2 regions of the Nocardioides sp. OK12 genome follow, and region 1 is predicted to be linked to the other one. Evidence: riboswitches for the same ligand, from Rfam matches in the RefSeq annotation. Region 1 holds a riboswitch; the other holds the start of a gene.
The links. Region 1 has a riboswitch for thiamine pyrophosphate ahead of OCU29_RS05500 (thiamine ABC transporter substrate binding subunit). Riboswitches for the same ligand answer to the same signal wherever they lie in the genome.

Region 1 (4,405 bases):
GGCACCATCCCCAACGCCTTCCTCGACACCGACGTGGCCTACCTGGAGGAGGCCTTCCACTTCAACGTCTCGACCGCCCACGCGCTCAGCGTCGCCGCGGTGCCGCTGATGCTGAAGGGGCCCGACGAGGCGCAGCGCTCGATCGTCAACATCTCCTCGATGATGGGCCGGGCCTCCGGGCGGGGCTACCTGGCCTACGGCACCGCCAAGGCCGCGCTCGCGCACTGGGCGCGGCTGGCCGCCACCGACCTCGCGCCCCGTATCCGCGTCAACGGCATCTACGTCGGCTCGGTGATGACCAGCGCGCTGGAGTTCGTCGCCGGGCAGCCCGAGATGATGGACCAGCTCGAGACCAAGACCCCGCTCGGCCGGGTCGGCGAGGCCGAGGACATCGCCGCGGCGGTGCTCTACCTGTCCTCGCGGGCCGGGCAGTACGTCACCGGCAAGGTGCTGGAGGTCGACGGCGGCATCCAGCAGCCGAACCTCGACCTCGGGCTGCCGGACCTCGGGTGAGGTGTCCGCGGCGCGGGGCCTAAGGTCGGACGGGTGACCGCGTCAACCAGTTCAGGCCAGCAGACCCCGCAGCCGCGAGAGCCCCGCGGCGGCACGCCCACGGCGTACGCCGTCTCGCCCGACTCGGGCGAGCACTGGACCGCCGAGGGGGCCTGGCAGGTCGCGCCCGGCATCCACCGGATCCCGCTGCCGCTGCCCATGGACGGGCTCAAGGCGATCAACGTCTACACGATCGAGACCGACGACGGGCTGACGCTGGTCGACGGCGGGTGGGCGATCCCGGAGGCGCGCGAGCTGCTCGAGCGGTGCCTCAAGGGCATCGGTGCCGGCTTCGCCGACATCAACCGCTTCCTGGTCACCCACGTGCACCGCGACCACTTCACGATGGCCACCGTGCTGGGCCGCGAGCTCGGCATCGACGTGGCGCTGGGGCAGGAGGAGAAGCCGGCCCTCGACCTGCTCAACCACGCCGGCGACCTCACCGAGAACCCGTTCGTGGCGGTGCTGCGCTCGGCCGGCGCCCACGAGGTCGCCGAGGTGTGGCTGGGTGTCGGTGAGGACGACCCCGACCTGACCCACTGGCAGTACCCGACCACCTGGCTCACCGGCGACCAGCGCATCGAGGTCGGCGCGCGGGTGCTCGATGCCGTGCACACCCCGGGCCACACCCCCGGTCACTTCGTCTTCGCCGAGGCCGACGCCGGGCTGCTCTTCGCCGGCGACCACGTGCTGCCCACCATCACCCCCTCGATCGGGTTCACGGTGCCGCCGATGGACCAGCCGCTGGGCCACTTCATGGCCTCCCTGACCAAGGTGCGCTCGCTGCCCGACCTGCAGGTCCTGCCCGCCCACGGCCCCGTCTCGCCCTCGACCCACGCCCGGGTCGACGAGCTGCTCGCCTTCCACGAGGACCGGCTCGACCAGAGCCTCGCCGCGCTGTCGGCCGGCCCGCTCACCGGCCACGACGTCGCCGGGCGCCTCGGCTGGACCCGCCACGAGAAGGCCTACGACAGCCTCGACGTCTTCAGCCAGGGCATGGCCGCCATGGAGACCAAGGCCCACCTCGAGCTGCTCCACGCCCGCGGCCAGGTCACCCGCGAGGAGACCGACGGCGGGGTCGTCTTCACCGCCACGCCCTGACCGGGCCGCTTGCATGAGTCCCCGGTCAGCCGGGGGTTCCTGCACTTGTCAGGTGTTGCAACCCCTGACAAGTGCATGAGTCACCGGTCGACCGGGGACTCATGCACCCGGCGCATCGGCACGTGCGGGATGCCGTCCTCGAGGAACTCCTCGCCGTCGGGGGTGAAGCCGAAGGTGGCGTACCAGCCGGCCAGGGGCGACTGGGCGTCGAGGACGACGTCGCGGTCGGGGCAGACCTCGAGGGCGGTGTGCACCAGCTGGTCGGCGAGGCCGCGCCCGCGCACGCTGGGGGCCAGGACGACGCGCCCGACCCGCCAGGTGGTCGCGTCGTCGAGCACCCGGGCGTACCCGACCAGGACGCCGTCCTCGGTCAGCAGCACGTGGCGGGTGCCGGGCTCGGGGTCGCGGCCGTCGAGGTCGGGGTAGGGGCACTGCTGCTCGACGACGAAGACCAGCTGGCGCAGCCGCCACACGTCGTACGCCGCCGCGGGGTCGAGGGCGGCGAAGGGCTGGGCGGTGATGGCGAGGGTCACCGGACCATCCCACCACGCCGCCGGATACCCTCGAGGACGACAGACAGGGGAGCACCCGCCCGGCCGAGCCCGGGGTGGTGCTGAGAGTGCGGACCCGCCGCAGACCCTCCGAACCTGCTCCGGTTAAGACCGGCGAAGGGAGTCCAGGTGCGACGCATGCGTACGCCCATCCACCCCACGAGGACAGCCGCCGCGGCGCTGCTGGCCCTGACCGTCAGCGGCTGCTCGCTGGTCGGCACCGGCGACGACGAGTCGGCCACCGCCCCGGGCGGGGCCGCCGGGACCGACGGCGAGGCCGGCGGCACGGTCGTGCTCGTCACCCACGACAGCTTCTTCCTGCCCGAGAAGCTGGTGAAGCGCTTCGAGCGCGAGAGCGGCTACGACCTCGAGCAGCGCGCCGGCGGCGACGCCGGGGCGCTGACCAGCCAGCTGGTGCTCAACACCGACAGCCCCATCGGCGACGTCGCCTTCGGCGTCGACAACACCTTCGGCTCCCGGGCGCTCGAGGCCGACGTCTTCGCCCCCGCCGAGATCGACGCCCCCGCCGGCGTCGAGGAGAACGCGCTGCCCGGCGACGACGAGGGCACGCTGGTCGCCGTCGACACCGGCAACGTGTGCGTCAACGTCGACACCACCTGGTTCGCCGAGCGCGACCTCGACGCGCCCGAGACCCTCGACGACCTGGTCGACCCCGCCTACGAGGGGCTCTTCGTGACCCCCGGCGCGACCACCAGCTCGCCCGGCTTCGCGTTCCTGCTGACCACCGTCGCGGCGTACGGCGACGACTGGCAGGAGTGGTGGGAGGAGCTGCTCGACAACGACGCGAAGGTCGTCAACGGCTGGGAGGACGCCTACCAGGTCGACTTCACCCAGGGCGGCGGCAAGGGCGACCGGCCGATCGTGACGTCCTACGACTCCTCACCGGCCTTCACCGTCGACGGCGAGGGCGGCACGACCACCCGCGCCCTGCTCGACACCTGCTACGAGCAGGTCGAGTACGCCGGCGTGCTGCGCGGCGCCGACAACCCCGAGGGGGCGCAGGCGGTGCTCGAGTGGCTGGTCTCCCCGGAGGTGCAGGAGGCGCTGCCCTCCTCGATGTACGTCTACCCGGTCGTCGAGGGCACCGAGCTGCCCGAGGAGTGGACCGACCTCACCGAGCGGCCCGAGGACCCGTGGGCCGTGGAGCCCGCCGAGATCGACGAGAACCGCGACGCGTGGCTGCGCGAGTGGGGCGACCTGGTCAGCAGCTGATGACCGCCCCCCGCCGCGTGCTCGGCCTGGTCGCGCTGGCCGGGCTGCCGCTGGCGGTGCTCGGGGTCTTCTTCGTGCTGCCCGTCGCGGGCATGCTCGAGCGCGGGTTCGTCGTCGACGGCGACCTCGACGTCGGGGCCGTGCTCGAGGTCCTCACCCGCCCGCGCACCGGCCGGGTGCTGTGGTTCACGGTGTGGTCCTCGGCGGTCGCGACGGTCCTCGCGGTGCTGCTCGGGCTGCCTGCGGCGTACGCGCTGCACCGGCTGCGCTGGCCCGGACGCCGCGCGGTGCGGGCGGCGCTGCTGGTGCCGTTCGTGCTGCCGACGGTGGTGGTCGGGGTCGCCTTCCGCCAGCTGCTGGGGGAGTCGGGCCCGGTGGTGGCGCTCACCGGTGGTCGGGTCGACCTCGACGGCACCGCCGCGGGGATCGTCGCCGGCCTGGTGTTCTTCAACGTGGCGGTGGTGATCCGCGGCGTGGGCGCGGCCTGGGAGGGCCTCGACGTGCGGCCCGGGGAGGCCGCGGCGGCCCTGGGCGCCTCGCCGGCCCAGGTCTTCCGCACCGTCACCTGGCCGATGCTGCGCCCGGCCGTGGTCTCCTCCGCCAGCGTGGTCTTCCTCTTCTGCGCCACCGCCTTCGGCGTCGTGCTCACCCTCGGCGGGCTGCGCTACTCCTCGGTCGAGACCGAGATCTACCTGCTCACCGTGCAGTACCTCGACCTGCAGGCCGCCGCGGCGCTGTCGATGGTCCAGCTGGTCGCGGTGGTGGCGCTGCTGGTGGTCGCGGGCCGGCTGCGCGCCGTGCCCGACCCGACCCTGGCGCGCAGCACCGCCCGCCCGCGCCGGCCCCGGCGCGGCGACACCCCCCAGCTGGTGGCCACCGCGCTGCTGCTGGTGCTGGTCGCGGCCCCCGTCGCCACCCTCGTGGTCGGCTCGCTGCGCGTCGACGACGCCTGGTCGCTGGCCTACTAC
Region 2 (4,405 bases), on a different contig from region 1:
CGCCGGGTCGCAACCGGCGGGTGGCGTGCTCGGCGCGCGGCACCACGTCGCCGTTGACGGCCACCGCCCGGCCGACGGGGTCGGGCACCAGGTCGCGCACGGTCTCGACGAGCGGCGCCGGCCGCCCGTTGAGCAGGATCTGCTCGGTGGGTCTCATCGGGTCTCCAGGAGTGGTCGGAGTCGTCGGGGATCGGTGGCCGGGTCGACCCGGCCGGTCTCGAGGTGGTCGGCGACCAGCTCGGCGGTCAGCGGCGCCAGCAGCACGCCGTGGCGGAAGTGGCCGGTGGCCAGCACCAGGCCGCGGTCGCGGGTCGGGCCCACCAGCGGCAGCCCGTCGGGGGTGCCCGGCCGGTCACGGGCCAGCGCCTCGAGCAGCTCGGCGCGGTCGAGGCCGGGCAGCAGCTCGCGGGCGGCCTCGAGCAGCGCGTGCACCCCGCCCAGGGTCACCACGGGCGGCGAGTCGTGCTCCTCGCTCGTCGCGCCGATGACGACCTCGCCACCCGCCCGGGGCACCACGTAGACGGCGCGTCCGCGCACCCAGCCGCGCACCGTGCGGGACGGCGGGTCGTCGCTTCGAGCGCGCAGGACCTCGCCGCGCACGCCGCGCACGCACCCGGGCGGCAGGCCGGCCCGCTCGGCGTACGCCGCCGGCAGCGGGGTCGCGCCGGTGGCGAGCACCGTCACCTCTGCCCAGCCGGGGGTCGGCACGGGCTGAACGGGCACGCGCTCGAGCAGCGCCGCCAGGACCCGGCGCGGGTCGATGCTCGGGTCGTCGGGCAGCAGCACGCCGCCCAGCACGCGGCCCGAGAGGGTCGGCTCGAGGCCACGCAGCCCGTGGGGGTCGAGCTCCTCCACACGTCCGCCGAGCCGGCGCACCAGCGCGGCCTGGCGCTCGACCTCCTGCAGGTCGGCGGCGTCGCGGCCGACCAGCAGCGTGCCCTCGAGGCGCAGCGCGACGCCCAGCCGCTCGGCGTACGCCGGCCACAGGGCGAGGCTGCGGCGCCCCAGGTCGAGGAGCGCGGGCTCGTCGTGCCAGACCTCGGCGGCCGGGGTGAGCATGCCCGCGGCCGCCCACGAGGCGCCCCGCGCCGGTGCCGGGTCGACCACCCGCACGTCGTGGCCGCGACGCAGCAGCTCCTCGGCGAGCGACAGGCCCACGATCCCGGCCCCGAGCACCTCGACCCGGGTGGTGCCGGGGGCGCTCACGCGACGGCGTCGAGCAGCTCCCGGGCGGCCAGCAGTGGGTCGGGTTGTCGCCAGAGGGCGCCGATGACGGCGACGCCGTGGGCGCCCGCCGACCGCGCCTCACGGGCGCGAGGCGCGTCCATCCCGCCGATGGCCAGGAGCGGCAGGTCGCCGGTGGCCGCGCTGATCGCGTCGAGCCCCAGCGGCGCCGGCAGACCAGGCTTGCTCAGGGTGTCGAAGACCGGGCCGAAGCCCGCGTAGTCGGCGCCGTCCTGGGTCGCGCGGCGTACGTCCTCGGCGTCGCGGCAGGTCGCGCCGACGAGCAGGCCCGGCGCCAGGCGGCGCGCGTCGGCGACCGGCAGGTCGAGCGCCCCCAGGTGCACCCCGTCGGCGCCCGCCGCCAGCGCGACGTCGAGACGGTCGTCGACCACGACGGTGGCCCCGTGCGGACGCACTGCCGCGACCACGTCACGGGCCAGGCGCAGCGCCATGCGGTCGTCGACCCGGGTCGACCAGTGCTTGGCGCGCACCTGGAAGCCGCGCACCCCCAGCCGGGCCAGGTCGGGCAGGACGGACAGGTCGTCGGCAGGACCGACCAGGCAGAACAGACGTGGCAGCACCATCGCTCCTCGCTTCCTTCGCCGGCTTTACCCGGATCAGGTTCGACGGTCGGAGCGGCTCAGCTCCCTCTCAGCCCGCTGCCGCGAGCTCCCGTGGTGGACGAGGACGAACCTAGCGCGCGGGTGGGGACCGGCGTCAAGGCCCTCTCCCCCACACCTCGAGGGCTCAGGCGGCGTGGTCGATGCGGCGGGTGCCGGTGTGGTCGACGAGGTAGAGCGCGCCGTAGGGGTCGAGCCACACGAACACGCCGGGGTAGGGCTGTTTGACCCGCATGTGTCCGTGGGTCTTGATGCGGTGGTGGGTGGTGGTCATCGGCCCGTAGTTCCCGACCTCGCTCGTACCCCCGGCGTCCCCGGGTGCCCAGGGGTCGGTGTGGTCGACCTGCATGCTGTCGCTGGTGCAGGAGGAGAAGGGGAACACGTCGGCCGGCGAGATCACCCGCACGGCCCGCCTATGTCGGGCCGGGATCTCGTAGGCGTCGACCGGGACCTGACCCAACGGGTCCAGCACCGGACGGATCGTGAACCTCGCGTGGGGGCCGAGGACGTCGCGGACCCATTCGCGGGTCACCGGACCATGGCCCTCCACACGGCCGATCGGCGGCAGCGGTCCGCCAGCATCAGCGATGGAACGGCCGTCGAGGTGGACCACCAGCTCGGCGCGGGGCGCCAGACCGGTCAGGTCCAGGTCGTCGGGGCGGGTCTCGGGGTTGGCGAGCATCAGCACCGCCAGCACGCGGCGCTCGTCGGCGCTGACCGCCGTGGGGGTCTGGTCGGGCTGCTCCTCACCCACCGGCTGGCGCAGGACCTCGGCGGCATGGGGGTCATCGGGGAGCTGCTCGCGCAGCCGCTCCGCGACGGCGCTGATGGCGGTGTCGAGCTGCTCGATCACCGGGATGGGGGCGCGGATCAGGAACGAGGCCATCCCGTGCTCAGGGGTGCCGATCTTCTTCGCGAACGTCGCCCGCCGGGCCCGTTCCTCCTTCTCCCGCGCCAGCTCCGGTGCCGCAGCAGCAACCTTCCCGACCACCAGCGCCTCGAACCGGGTCCACGGGATACGCCCGTCCGCGGACTCCGCGACCTCCGCATCCACCCAGCCCGCCTCCAGGGCGTCGAGCTCGCGGGTCTTGGTCACCACGAACCGGGCATAGGAGGCACGGACCTCACCGGCCAGCACCCGGGCCCACAGCACCGGGTGGCGGTCCTGCAGGTCCTGCGCATCGGCGATCAACGCTGCCGCTGCGTAAGTGCTGCGCCCGATCCGCGCCCCCAGCAGCGAGGCCGCGAACTCACTGACCGGGCGGGTGCCCGCGCCGCCGTACTGCCTGGCCTGCTCCCGCCCCGGCTTCGACACCTCAGCAGGGTCCAGCTGGTGGTCCGGGTCGTTGAGCACCGCCCACCGGTACGCCACCACCAGCATCTGCACCTCCGCCTGCTGCGCAGTGGTCGCGAGCGCGGCAGCAGTGTCGAGGACAGCGTCCTCCGACATCTCCCCCACCACCGGCTTCCCGAGCATGCACCCACTCAAGCACCAGCCACCGACACTGAGGATCTGGGCGAAGCCGGCCTGTGCATGCCCGCCCTGCCGGCCGGTCGCGCTGGTGGCGTCGGACGCCGCACAGTGCCACCGTGGTCACAGCGAGCTCCTGAGCGTCTGACGAGGCCAGCATGACCAACAAAGCGACGTACGACGGGACCGACTTCTACTGCGACGTCGCCATCCCCCACCCCGAGCGCCTGCACGTGGTCCACGAGGACGAGCAGGTGCTGGCCTTCCTGCACACGCGCCCGTTCTGGCGGGTGCACGTCGTGGCGGTTCCCAAGCGCCACATCGCCTCGCTGACCACGATCCGGGCCGGCGACGAGCCCGACGTCCGGGCGCTGCTCCGGGTGGTCCAAGCCGTCGCCCGGGACGTGGAGGAGCAGCACGGAGAGGCTGCGATCCTGACCAACCTCGGGACGTACCAGGACTCCAAGCACCTCCACGTGCACGTGCACGCCGGCGGCCGGACGGAGCAAGCGCCTCAGTAGGTGCCGAGGTACTTCTTCGGAGTGCCCGGCGGGGGCAGCCGCTGCACCGTCACCGAGCCCATCACCGCCACGCCCTCCACCCGCACGACCGGGGAGTCGGGGCCCAGGTCGGGCGGCGTCTTGTCCTTGCCCTGGGAGTACTCCCCCATCACCGGGGTGCCGTCGACCAGCACCCGCACGTGGGCCGGCACCACGACCTTGACCTCGCCCATCACCGAGCTCGCCTGGATGCGGGTCTCGTGGCTCTCCAGGACCGCTTCGCGCAGGTCGAGCAGCACGCTGCCCATCAGCGCGAACGCGGTGTGCTGCGCCGGCACCCGCCACTCGCCCTGGCGCTTGCACTCGCCCATGATCGCGCGCGACGACAGGTGCTCGGGCGCCCTGACGGGGCTCGCCCCCGGCCGGGGCGACGGCACCTGGGCGCGAGACCCGTCGACGGGCTGCAGGTCGTGGGTGATCGGGACCAGGTCGGCGTACGTCTTGGCCGCCCAGGTCTGGTCCAGGCGCTCCTCGAGCTCGTCGAGGTCGAGCCGGCCTTCGCCGGCGGCCACCCGCAGCAGCTCGGCGAC

Region 2: it holds a riboswitch for thiamine pyrophosphate, as region 1 does, so the genes downstream of both, OCU29_RS00335 (thiamine phosphate synthase) here and OCU29_RS05500 (thiamine ABC transporter substrate binding subunit) in region 1, are expected to answer to the same signal.

Annotation. Positions count from the first base shown of each region.
Region 1 covers NZ_BNET01000002.1:280,607-285,011, forward strand. Annotated here, with positions in the region: gene OCU29_RS05485 (SDR family oxidoreductase) at 1-513, shown strand, start outside; gene OCU29_RS05490 (MBL fold metallo-hydrolase) at 547-1,653, shown strand; gene OCU29_RS05495 (GNAT family N-acetyltransferase) at 1,734-2,186, opposite strand; TPP riboswitch at 2,222-2,344, shown strand; gene OCU29_RS05500 (thiamine ABC transporter substrate binding subunit) at 2,343-3,437, shown strand; gene OCU29_RS05505 (iron ABC transporter permease) at 3,437-4,405, shown strand, end outside.
Region 2 covers NZ_BNET01000001.1:60,450-64,854, reverse strand. Annotated here, with positions in the region: gene thiS (sulfur carrier protein ThiS) at 1-157, opposite strand, end outside; gene thiO (glycine oxidase ThiO) at 154-1,206, opposite strand; gene OCU29_RS00335 (thiamine phosphate synthase) at 1,203-1,805, opposite strand; TPP riboswitch at 1,801-1,910, opposite strand; gene OCU29_RS00330 (HNH endonuclease signature motif containing protein) at 1,972-3,321, opposite strand; gene OCU29_RS00325 (HIT family protein) at 3,474-3,836, shown strand; gene OCU29_RS00320 (DUF1707 domain-containing protein) at 3,830-4,405, opposite strand, start outside.